DNA from 2 places in the Streptomyces yunnanensis genome. Region 1 is predicted to be linked to the other one. Evidence: predicted binding sites of a transcription regulator. Region 1 holds the regulator's gene; the other holds the start of a gene.
The links. Region 1 encodes HrcA, which represses chaperone genes, less so after heat shock. Its sites were predicted from a motif close to TTNGCACTCNGNNNNNCNGAGTGCNAA; they were not measured.
Positions count from the first base shown of each region.

Region 2: the regulator HrcA is predicted to act here: its motif matches at 2,023-2,049, upstream of MOV08_RS24525 (FmdB family zinc ribbon protein).

Region 1 covers NZ_CP095749.1:6,327,199-6,332,528, forward strand. Annotated here, with positions in the region: gene MOV08_RS27555 (DUF3097 domain-containing protein) at 1-136, opposite strand, end outside; gene MOV08_RS27560 (MBL fold metallo-hydrolase) at 218-952, opposite strand; gene hrcA (heat-inducible transcriptional repressor HrcA) at 1,272-2,288, shown strand; gene dnaJ (molecular chaperone DnaJ) at 2,289-3,425, shown strand; gene MOV08_RS27575 (nitronate monooxygenase) at 3,671-4,771, shown strand; gene MOV08_RS27580 (16S rRNA (uracil(1498)-N(3))-methyltransferase) at 4,768-5,330, shown strand, end outside.
Region 2 covers NZ_CP095749.1:5,599,689-5,605,018, reverse strand. Annotated here, with positions in the region: gene MOV08_RS24535 (potassium/proton antiporter) at 1-249, shown strand, start outside; gene MOV08_RS24530 (MFS transporter) at 614-1,924, shown strand; gene MOV08_RS24525 (FmdB family zinc ribbon protein) at 2,061-2,396, shown strand; gene MOV08_RS24520 (S-methyl-5'-thioadenosine phosphorylase) at 2,555-3,388, shown strand; gene MOV08_RS24515 (hypothetical protein) at 3,644-3,835, shown strand; gene mscL (large conductance mechanosensitive channel protein MscL) at 4,253-4,756, shown strand; gene MOV08_RS24505 (hypothetical protein) at 4,796-5,038, opposite strand.

The DNA.
Region 1 (5,330 bases):
CGCACCGCAGGACCGCGCCGCAGTAGCCCGTCACCACCTCCTCCACGACCAGCCCGGGATCGGCCGGCACCTCGGGCACCGGCTTCGGCTTCTTCCAGGGGGGAGTGAGGTCGGGGCTGTAGTGCCTGCTGTGCATGCGGGTCTGCTTCCTGGGGATCGGCGGGGCGGTGGTCCCCGGTGCACGGGGCGCCGGGGCGACAGTCGACGGGGTGGCGGATCAGGGCGAGTCGGCGCCGAAGCGGGCGGCCAGGGCGTCCCGCTGGGCGCGTACGAAGCGGGCGTCGACCACCGCGCCGTGGCCGGGCACGTACACCGCGTCCTCGCCGCCCAGCGCCAGCAGCCGGTCCAGCGCGGCGGGCCAGAGCCGGGGCAGCGCGTCCCGGCCCGCCTGGGGCTCGCCGGACTCCTCGACGAGGTCGCCGCAGAACACGATCTCCCGTTCACCGGCCCGGCCCGGCACCAGGACGGCCAGGTCGTGGGCGGTGTGACCGGGGCCGACGTTGGCCAGCAGCACTTCCCGGTCCCCGAGGCGGACGGTCAGCTCCCCGTGCACGTGGTGGTGCGGGGCGACCAGCAGGTCCGCGGCCTCCGCCGCGGTGTCCGGGTCCACGCCGTGCCGGACCGCGGAGTCCCGCAGCTCCTCCTTGCCGTGCCGCAGCAGCTCGGCCAGTCCGGTCGCGCCGAACACCTCCACCCCCGCGAAGGCCGCGGTGCCCAGGACGTGGTCGAAGTGCGCGTGGGTGAGCGCGACATGCGTCACATCGCGGCCCAGCACCGCGCGGACCGTCCGGCGCAGTTCGGCCCCGGCACCGAGCGTCGGGCCGGTGTCGACGATCAGCACGCCGTCCGAGCCGGCGATCACGCCGATCGTCTCGTCCCAGCCGGGCATCCGGCGCCGGACGACACCCTCGCCGAGCCGCTCCCAGCCCGCCTCTTCCCAAGTGGTGCGCATACCGAGACGCTAGCCCCTGTCGTCGAACTCCCGCCTGCCGTCCGACGTCCGGCACGCACTGCGGGCAGTACGGCTACCGCCCGGGGCTTTTGCCCGGGGCCGTGGCGGGGCGGGATCAGGGGGACCTCGGGGTGCGATCAGGGGGCTCTCAGGGGCGACCCGGGGGTCGGATTCCGCGGTGGTGGGTAAGCCCTCGGTACGCCCGCCCTTGCCGCATCCGTGCTACCCGGCCGTACACTGGCTCCGGGTCTGGCACTCGGCCCGTGCGAGTGCCAGGAGAAGAGACGACACGGCGGGACGGCCGACTGGAGGTGGCGGAATGCTCAGTGAACGCAGGCTCGAAGTGCTGCGCGCCATCGTCCAGGACTATGTCGGGACGGAGGAGCCGGTGGGTTCCAAGGCGCTCACCGAGCGCCACAGGCTGGGCGTCTCCCCGGCCACCGTCCGCAACGACATGGCGGCCCTGGAGGACGAGGGCTACATCGCCCAGCCGCACACCAGCGCCGGCCGGATCCCGACGGACAAGGGCTACCGCCTCTTCGTCGACAAGCTCGCCGGCGTCAAGCCGCTGTCCGTCCCCGAGCGACGGGCGATCCAGAACTTCCTCGACGGCGCCGTCGACCTGGACGACGTGGTGGGCCGCACGGTGCGCCTGCTGGCGCAGCTGACCCGGCAGGTGGCGGTGGTGCAGTACCCGTCCCTGACGCGGTCGACGGTCCGGCACGTCGAACTCCTGGCGCTGGCCCCGGCCCGGCTGATGCTGGTGCTGATCACCGACACCGGCCGCGTCGAGCAGCGGCTCATCGACTGCCAGACGCCGTTCGGCGAGACGTCCCTGGCGGATCTGCGCGCCCGGCTCAACAGCCGGATCGTCGGCCGCCGTTTCACGGACGTCCCGCAGCTGGTGCAGGATCTCCCGGAATCCTTCGAACAGGACGACCGGGCGACCGTCTCGACAGTACTGTCGGTACTGCTGGAGACTCTGGTGGAGGAGACCGAAGAGCGGCTCATGATCGGCGGCACCGCCAATCTGACGCGCTTCGGGCATGATTTTCCCCTGACCATCCGGCCGGTGCTGGAAGCCCTTGAGGAGCATGTGGTGATGCTCAAGCTGCTCGGGGAGGCCAAGGACTCGGGCATGACCGTGCGCATCGGGCATGAGAATGCTCACGAGGGCCTGACGTCCACCTCGGTCGTCACCGTCGGATACGGTTCTGGCGACGAGGCCGTCGCGAAATTGGGCGTGGTCGGACCGACCCGCATGGACTACCCCGGAACGATGGGAGCGGTACGCGCAGTGGCACGTTACGTCGGACAGATCCTCGCGGAGTCGTAAGTGGCCACGGATTATTACTCGGTCCTCGGTGTCGGTCGGGACGCCTCGCAGGACCAGATCAAGAAGGCGTTCCGGCGGCTGGCGCGCGAGCTGCACCCGGACGTGAACCCGGACCCCAAGACCCAAGAGCGGTTCAAGGAGATCAACGCCGCCTACGAGGTCCTCTCGGATCCGCAGAAGAAGCAGGTCTACGACCTCGGCGGCGACCCCCTCTCGCAGTCCGGCGGTGCCGGCGGCGCGGGCGGCTTCGGCGCGGGCTTCGGCAACTTCTCCGACATCATGGACGCGTTCTTCGGCACGGCCTCGCAGCGCGGCCCGCGCTCGCGGACCCGCCGCGGCCAGGACGCCATGATCCGCCTCGATGTCGAGCTCAGCGAGGCCGCGTTCGGCACCACCAAGGACATCCAGGTCGACACCGCCGTCGTCTGCACCACGTGCAGCGGCGAGGGCGCGGCGCCGGGCACCTCGGCGCAGACCTGCGACATGTGCCGCGGTCGCGGTGAGGTCTCGCAGGTCACCCGGTCCTTCCTGGGCCAGGTCATGACCTCCCGGCCCTGCCCCCAGTGCCAGGGCTTCGGCACGGTCGTGCCGACGCCGTGCCCCGAGTGCGCGGGCGACGGACGGGTCCGCTCCCGCCGCACCCTCACGGTCAAGATCCCGGCCGGTGTCGACAACGGCACCCGGATCCAGCTGGCCGGCGAGGGCGAGGTGGGCCCCGGCGGCGGCCCCGCCGGCGACCTCTACGTCGAGATCCACGAGCTGCCCCACGCGGTGTTCCAGCGGCGCGGCGACGATCTGCACTGCACGGTCACCATCCCGATGACCGCGGCGTCGCTGGGCACCAAATGCCCGCTGGAGACGCTGGACGGGATGGAGGACGTCGACGTGCGGCCCGGCACCCAGTCCGGCCAGTCGATCCCGCTGCACGGCCGCGGCGTGACGCACCTGCGCGGCAACGGCCGGGGCGATCTGATCGTCCACGTCGAGGTGCAGACCCCGACCAAGCTCGACCCGGAGCAGGAGGAACTCCTGCGCCGACTGGCCAAGCTGCGCGGCGAGGAGCGCCCCCAGGGCCAGTTTCAGCCGGGGCAGCAGGGGCTGTTCTCGCGGTTGAAGGATGCGTTCAACGGGCGGTAGCTGTTCGGCCGGGGGTCCGGGGGGCGTCCCCCGGGCAGGCACAGCCAGCCGGGGCAGCAGGGGCTGTTCTCGCGGTTGAAGGATGCGTTCAACGGGCGGTAGTCGTCCGGCCGCCCGCCCGGGATCGTTCCCCGGGCGAGCGCGGCACGAAGCAGGAGCCACCTCGACCGGGGCGGCGGTCCGGGCGTTTCCCGTGACCGCCGCCCCGGTTCTGGGTGGGGCGCCGGGCGTGACACGATGTGGGCATGCCCACCGCGCTCACCGATTTCTGCCGTCACCCCATCGTGCAGGCCCCGATGGCGGGCGGCGGCTCCGGACCCGAGCTGGCCGCCGCCGTCTGTGAGGCCGGTGGCCTCGGCTTCCTGGCCGCCGGCTACAAAACCGCCGACGGGATGTACCAGGAGATCAAACAGCTGCGGGGGCTGACCGGCCGGCCCTTCGGCGTCAACCTCTTCATGCCGCAGCCCGCCCTCACCGACACCTCCGCCGTCGAGGTCTACCGCGAGCAACTCGCCGGCGAGACCGCCTGGTACGAGACCGAGCTCGGCGACGTCAACGGCCCCACCGACGACGGCTACGAGGCCAAGGTCGCGATCCTGCGCGACGACCCGGTGCCGCTGGTCTCCTTCACCTTCGGCTGCCCCTCGCGGGCGGTCCTCGACGCGTTCGCCGAGGTCGGCACGTACACCGTCGTCACGGTCACCACCGCCGCCGAGGCGCAGGCCGCACAGTGGTCGGGCGCGGACGCGGTGTGCGTACAGGGCGTGGAGGCGGGCGGCCACCAGGGCACCCACCGGGACGATCCGCACGCCGACGGGACGGGCTCCGGGCTGGGCCTGCTGGCGCTGCTCGCCCAGGTCCGGGAGACGGTGCAGATCCCGGTGATCGCCGCCGGCGGGCTGATGCGCGGCGCGCAGATCGCGGCGGTGCTGGCCGCCGGAGCCTCGATGGCGCAGCTGGGCACCGCGTTCCTGGCCACTCCCGAGTCCGGCGCCAACCCGCTGCACAAGCAGGCGCTGACCAACCCCCTTTTCACGCATACCGAGTTGACCCGGGCGTTCTCCGGGCGGCCGGCCCGCGGCCTGGTGAACCGTTTCCTGAGGGAGCACGGCCCGTACGCCCCGGCCGTCTACCCCGCCGTGCACTACCTCACCGCCCCGGTCCGCAAGGCCGCCGCCAAGGCGGGCGACGCGCAGGGGCTCAACCTCTGGGCGGGGCAGGGGCATCGGCTGGCGCGGGAGATGCCCGCCGGGCAGTTGGTGGGGGTGCTGGCCGCCGAACTCGACGCCGCCCGCGTCTCGTTGGGCCTGGGCGGCCCGGGCTACGGACCGGGCGGTGCGGTGTGACCGCGCCCGTCTTCCTCGTCGAGTCGCTCGCCGGTGTACGGGCCGGGGGCACGCTGACCCTGGACGGCCCCGAGGGCCGGCACGCGGTGTCGGTGCGGCGGCTGCGGGTCGGCGAGGAGGTCGTGCTGACCGACGGCGCCGGGACCGGTGCGCAGGGCACGGTCGCCGCCGTCGAGGGCAAGGACCGGCTGACCGTCGCCGTCAGCGGGCTGCGCACCGAGGAGCCGCCGGTGCCCACCCTCACCGTGGTGCAGGCGCTGCCCAAGGGCGACCGCGGGGAGTTGGCCGTGGAGACCATGACGGAGACCGGGGTGGACGCCATCGTGCCGTGGTCCGCGGCGCGCTGCGTCACGCAGTGGAAGGGCGAGCGGGCCGCCAAGTCGCTGGCCAAGTGGCGTGCCACGGCACGCGAGGCGGGCAAGCAGTCCCGCCGGCTGACCTTCCCGCGGGTCGCCGATCCGCTGTCGACCAAGCAGGTCGCCCAGTTGCTCGCCGACGCCGACTTCGCCGCCGTCCTGCACGAGGAGGGCAGCACCCCGCTCGCCACCGCCGAACTCCC
Region 2 (5,330 bases), 730 kb from region 1:
GAGCTGCGGATGCCGGCGGGTGCCGCGGTCACCCTCGTCGTCCGGGACGGCACCAGCTTCGTGCCCTCCCCGACGACGGTGCTGCGGCGCGGCGACGAGCTGCTGGTGGTGGCCACCGACCCGGTGCGGGACGTGGCCGAGCGGCGGCTGCAGGCGGTGTCCCAGGGCGGCAAGCTGGCCGGCTGGCTGGGGACCGGCGCACCGCAGCAGCCCCAGGAGAAGCGCGGCCGGCGGCGCGAGGTGGGGTGAGGCGGCGGGCCCCGGCCCGCCCGCACCCGCCCACGCGCCGCCCGGCTTGCCCGGCCGGACGCCGAATGTGCGCTATCTCTCCAGAGATACCAAGGAAAACTGCGTGAAGCCCTGGTTAATCCCAGGGCTTCATTGCATCCGGCCTGTACAATCGAGACGGAAATTTGTACGGATCACGAACCAACTCTGCCTGACGCAGAGCTGGCGCGACCGCTCGGCGGCCGCGGTCCCCTGCCACACGCAGCCACCTTTCCCGGGTGTGGACCACGCGGTATCACTCGGTCCTGCGCGAGAGGACAGCTCTCGGCGCGTACCCGTGACGACCTCGCGGGGCAGCGCTACCAGGCGGCAGAAAGGCCCGGCCGTGGCATCCGCGGTCAAGGACTCCCGTCCCGGTTACGGTCAACTGTTGCGCACGCCCGGCGCATGGACCTTCGTGTTGCCCGGCTTTCTGGCCCGGCAGCCGTTCGCGATGCTGACGATCGGCATCGTCCTGCTCGTCCAGTCCACCACCGGCTCCTACGGCACCGCCGGCGCGGTCTCCGCCGCCACCGGCGTCTCGATGGCGCTGTTCGCCCCGCAGAGCGGCAAGCTCGCCGACCGGTTCGGTCAGCGCACGGTGCTGATCCCCGGCATCCTGGTGCACGTCGCCGGCGTCTGCGCCCTGATCGCCCTGGCCCTCGCCCACGCCCCCCTGTGGGCGCTGCTCGCCGTCGCCGTCCCCACGGGCGCCTCGACACCGCAGGTCGGCCCGATGGTGCGGGCCCGCTGGGCGACGAAGCTGGGCGGCAGCCCGCTGATGCCCACCGCCGCCGCCTTCGAGTCGGTGACCGACGAGTTCACCTTCGTCGTCGGCCCGGTGCTGGCGACCGCGCTGTGCACTGGCGTCCACCCGGCCGCCGGCCTGGTCGCCGAGGCCGTGCTGACGCTGGCCGGCGGCCTGCTGTTCGCCTCCCAGCGGCGCACCCAGCCGCCCGTCCACCGCGGCTCGTCGGACGACCACCCGCGCGTCTCGGCGCTGTCCGTCCCCGGCGTGCGGGTGCTGATCGTGGCGTTCCTCGGCATCGGCTCGGTCTTCGGCGGCATGCAGGTCTCGCTGACCGCGCTCACCGAGCACATCGGCCAGCCCGGCATCAACGGCGTCCTCTACGGGATCTTCGCGGGCGGCAACATGCTCGCCGGCATCGCCTGCGGCGCGATCGCCTGGAAGGTCGGCCCGCGCCGCCGGCTGCTGGTCGCCTACGGTCTGCTGGCGCTGGCCACCACCCCGCTGTGGGCGGTGACCGCGGTGCCGCTGCTGGGCGCCGTCGGCCTGGTCGTCGGCCTGTGCATCGCCCCGGCGCTGATCACCGGCTACACCCTCGTCGAGTCCCTGGTCCCGGCCACCGCCCGGACCGAGGCGTTCACCTGGCTGACCGGTGCGGTGGCGCTGGGCCAGGCGGCTGCGGCCACCGCCGCCGGCCAGCTGGCGGACCGCTTCGGCCCGAGCTCCGGCTTCCTGGTGCCGCTGGCCGGCACGGCGCTGGCCCTGGTGGTGCTGCTCTCCCTGCGGGCCTACCTGGCGCCCCGGCCCTCGAAGGTGGTCACCGGGTCGGCGGCTGCCGCCGACACCGGCGCCGAGGCCCCCGCGGAGACCGTCGCCGACGAGCGGGAACGCGAGCTGAGCCGCGCCTGAACGGGCGTGGAACCGGGTCCGGGGCCGGGCGTGGAGTCGGTCACCGTGCAGCGTTCACGGTGGACTGATGCGCCGGAATACTGCAAGATGGAGCGTCGTTAGCACTCAATGAGTGAGAGTGCCAGGAGGAAGTCAAGTGCCGACCTACCAGTACCAGTGCACCGCGTGCGGCGAGGGCCTTGAGGCCGTGCAGAAGTTCACCGACGACGCGCTCACCGAGTGCCCCAGCTGCAACGGACGCCTCAAGAAGGTGTTCTCGGCGGTCGGCATCGTCTTCAAGGGCTCCGGCTTCTACCGCAACGACAGCCGCGGCTCGTCGTCCAGCAGCAGCCCGGCCAGCAGCTCCACGTCGTCGAGCGGCTCCACCTCCTCGACGTCCTCGTCCTCGGCGTCCTCCTCGTCCTCGACGTCGTCCGCTTCGTCCTCGGACAGCAAGTCGACGGCCTCGGCGAGCACCGGCTCCGCCGCCTGACCTGCGCCGACGGTCGGCCTCACAGCGGCACCGGCCACCGGACCTCCGGGCCCCGCCACTCCCCACCAGGGAGCGGCGGGGCCCGCTGCGTTCCCCGGCCCGCAGCCGATCCACCGGGTCACCGGCGGGCCGCCGTCGCGCCCCGATAGTGTGACCGCATGGCTGACGCGGAGATTGGCGTTATCGGCGGGTCGGGGTTCTACTCCTTCCTGGACGACGTGACCGAGATCACTGTGGACACCCCCTACGGGCGCCCCAGCGATTCCCTGTTCCTCGGCGAGATCGCCGGCCGTTCGGTCGCGTTCCTGCCCCGGCACGGCCGCGGGCATCACCTGCCGCCGCACGGCATCAACTACCGCGCCAACCTCTGGGCGCTGCGCTCCGTCGGCGTGCGGCAGGTCCTCGGGCCGTGCGCGGTGGGCGGGCTGCGACCCGAGTACGGCCCCGGCACGCTGCTCGTCCCCGACCAGCTCGTGGACCGCACCAAGTCCCGCGTCCAGTCGTACTTCGACGGCATACCGCGCCCGGACGGCAGCGTTCCCCACGTCGTCCACCTGACCTTCGCCGACCCGTACTGCCCCGCCGGCCGCCAGGCCGCCCTCGCCGCCGCCCGCGGCCGGGACTGGGAGCCGGTCGACGGCGGCACCCTCGTGGTGATCGAGGGCCCGCGCTTCTCCACCCGCGCCGAGTCGCGCTGGCACGCCGCCCAGGGCTGGTCGGTGGTCGGCATGACCGGTCACCCCGAGGCCGTCCTGGCCCGCGAGCTGAGCCTGTGCTACACCTCGCTGACCCTGGTCACCGACCTGGACGCGGGCACCGAGACCGGCGAGGGCGTCTCCCACGAGGAGGTCCTCAAGGTCTTCGGCGAGAACATCAGCCGGCTGCGCGAGGTCCTCTTCGACACCGTCGCCGCGCTGCCCGCCACCACCGAACGCGCCTGCCTGTGCACGGACGCGCACCAGGGGTGGGATCTGGGGATAGACCTGCCGTAGCGGCCGGGGGGGGCGGCTTCCGCTGGGGCGGGGCCGGCCCTGGTCGGGGCGGGGCGGCAGCTGCCACCCCCTGCCGGGTGACGGAGTTGTCCACAACCGTGGGGCCGTCCACAGGCCGGAGCGGGTCGCGGCGATGTGCGGCACGGTGGTGATCGCCGGGTCCGAACGTCGGTCCCGCTTTCCGCACCACAGGCGGTGACGACCATGCCCTTCCCCACCCCGACCCCGTCCCTTCCCGCACCCCCGCGGTGTGAAGTGCCCCACTTCGTCCCTGTCCGCCCGGGCGGCGTCCGCGCCCGATGGCGCGGGGCGGGACGCCGGCGCCTGCTCGCCGCCGCGCTGGCAACGACCGCCGCAGCACTGGCCACCGGCCTGACGCACGGCCCCGCCCGCACCGCGTCCGCCCCCGTCGCCCACCCCGCCGCGGCGGGGTGCGGGGAGCGATGACGATGCCGGGTACGCGTCAAGATCGAGTGGCGTCTCCCGCTCCGGGCCGCGAGACTTCTCCGAGTGGCGGGGCACCTGCCGCGCGCCCGTCCCGAGGGCGCGCCCGCACCACCGATACCGATGCCGTTATCGGCACCGCCGCACCCATCACCGCCGCGAGGACTCCGCCGAGCGGCCGGGTCCGCCGTTCCCCGGCGGCTCCCCGATCCCGCCCGGCCGCACCTCCGCCTCCTGCGATCCGGCCTCGGCACGGCCCGGTCCCCCCGGTCCGTCGCTCCCGGCCGGCTCTCCGCACTGACGCTCTGGTCGATCGCCGGTTCGTGTTGCGTGATTGGACACCCGCGCCCCGCCCTGCCGTAAGTTGCGGTGCTGATTGTCGGTGCACCGTCCAGAGCAAGCGTGGAAAGAGGCTGTCAGGTGAGCGAGAACAAGAGCGTCCTTCAGGGGTTCAAGGATTTCCTGATGCGCGGCAACGTCATCGAACTCGCGGTGGCGGTCGTCGTCGGTGCGGCGTTCACGAGCATCGTCAACGCGGTCGTCAAGGGCGTCATCAACCCGATCGTCGGTGCCTTCGGCTCGAAGAACCTCGACAACTACCAGACCTGCCTCAGCACCTGCTCGGTGGACAAGAAGACCGGCCTGTACGTGGACGGCATCTACGTCCTGTGGGGCTCGGTGCTCAGCGCGGCGCTGACCTTCCTGATCACCGCGGGCGTCGTCTACTTCCTCATGATCCTGCCGATGAACAAGTGGAAGGCCCGTCAGGACGCCAAGAAGCCGGTCGAGGACGCTCCGGCGGCCCCGACCGAGATCGAACTGCTCACCGAGATCCGGGACGCCCTGATCGCCCAGCGCAACGGCACCTCGGCCGCTCCCGGGGCGGCCGCGGCGGCCATCATCACGCAGAAGACCCAGCAGTAGCGGGCGCTCCGGCCGGCCCTCGCCGCCCCGTCGCCTCGCTCAGAGGTGGTGGGGCGGCTTTTCGTCGAGGAAGCGGGCCAGGTCGGCGGCGCTGCCCGCGGCGGTCGGCCGCTCGCCCCAACCGCGGTCGGTGTCGTCCGCGGACTGCTGGCTCAGCGGGTCGTCGAAGATCAAGGCGGCGGCGGCCGTGGGCGCCGGGGCCGCGTCCTGGGCGGCGGGGGTGTCCCGACTGCCGCGGGCGGTCGGCTCGGGCTCGGGCTGCGACGGGGAGGTGGTGCTCACCCCTTCAGGGTACGGGCGGGACCGCACGGCCCGAGCGGCACACCCTGTCCGACCCTGATCCGTCAGGAGCGCCCTAGGAGCCCCGGCCGCCGTTCTCGTGGGTCGGTATCGGGTGGGGACGGTGCGCAGCGTGCGGGCGGGTGGGCGGCCCGTGCTCGGCGCGCCCCCGCCCGAGCGGCCGCCCGCGCTCGGAACCGGGGAGCGGCAGGGGGTGCGGGTGGGGGTGATGACCACGGGCGTTGCGGTGCGACATGGCTACCGGGCTTCCGTAGGGGGTGGGAAGGCCCACGCT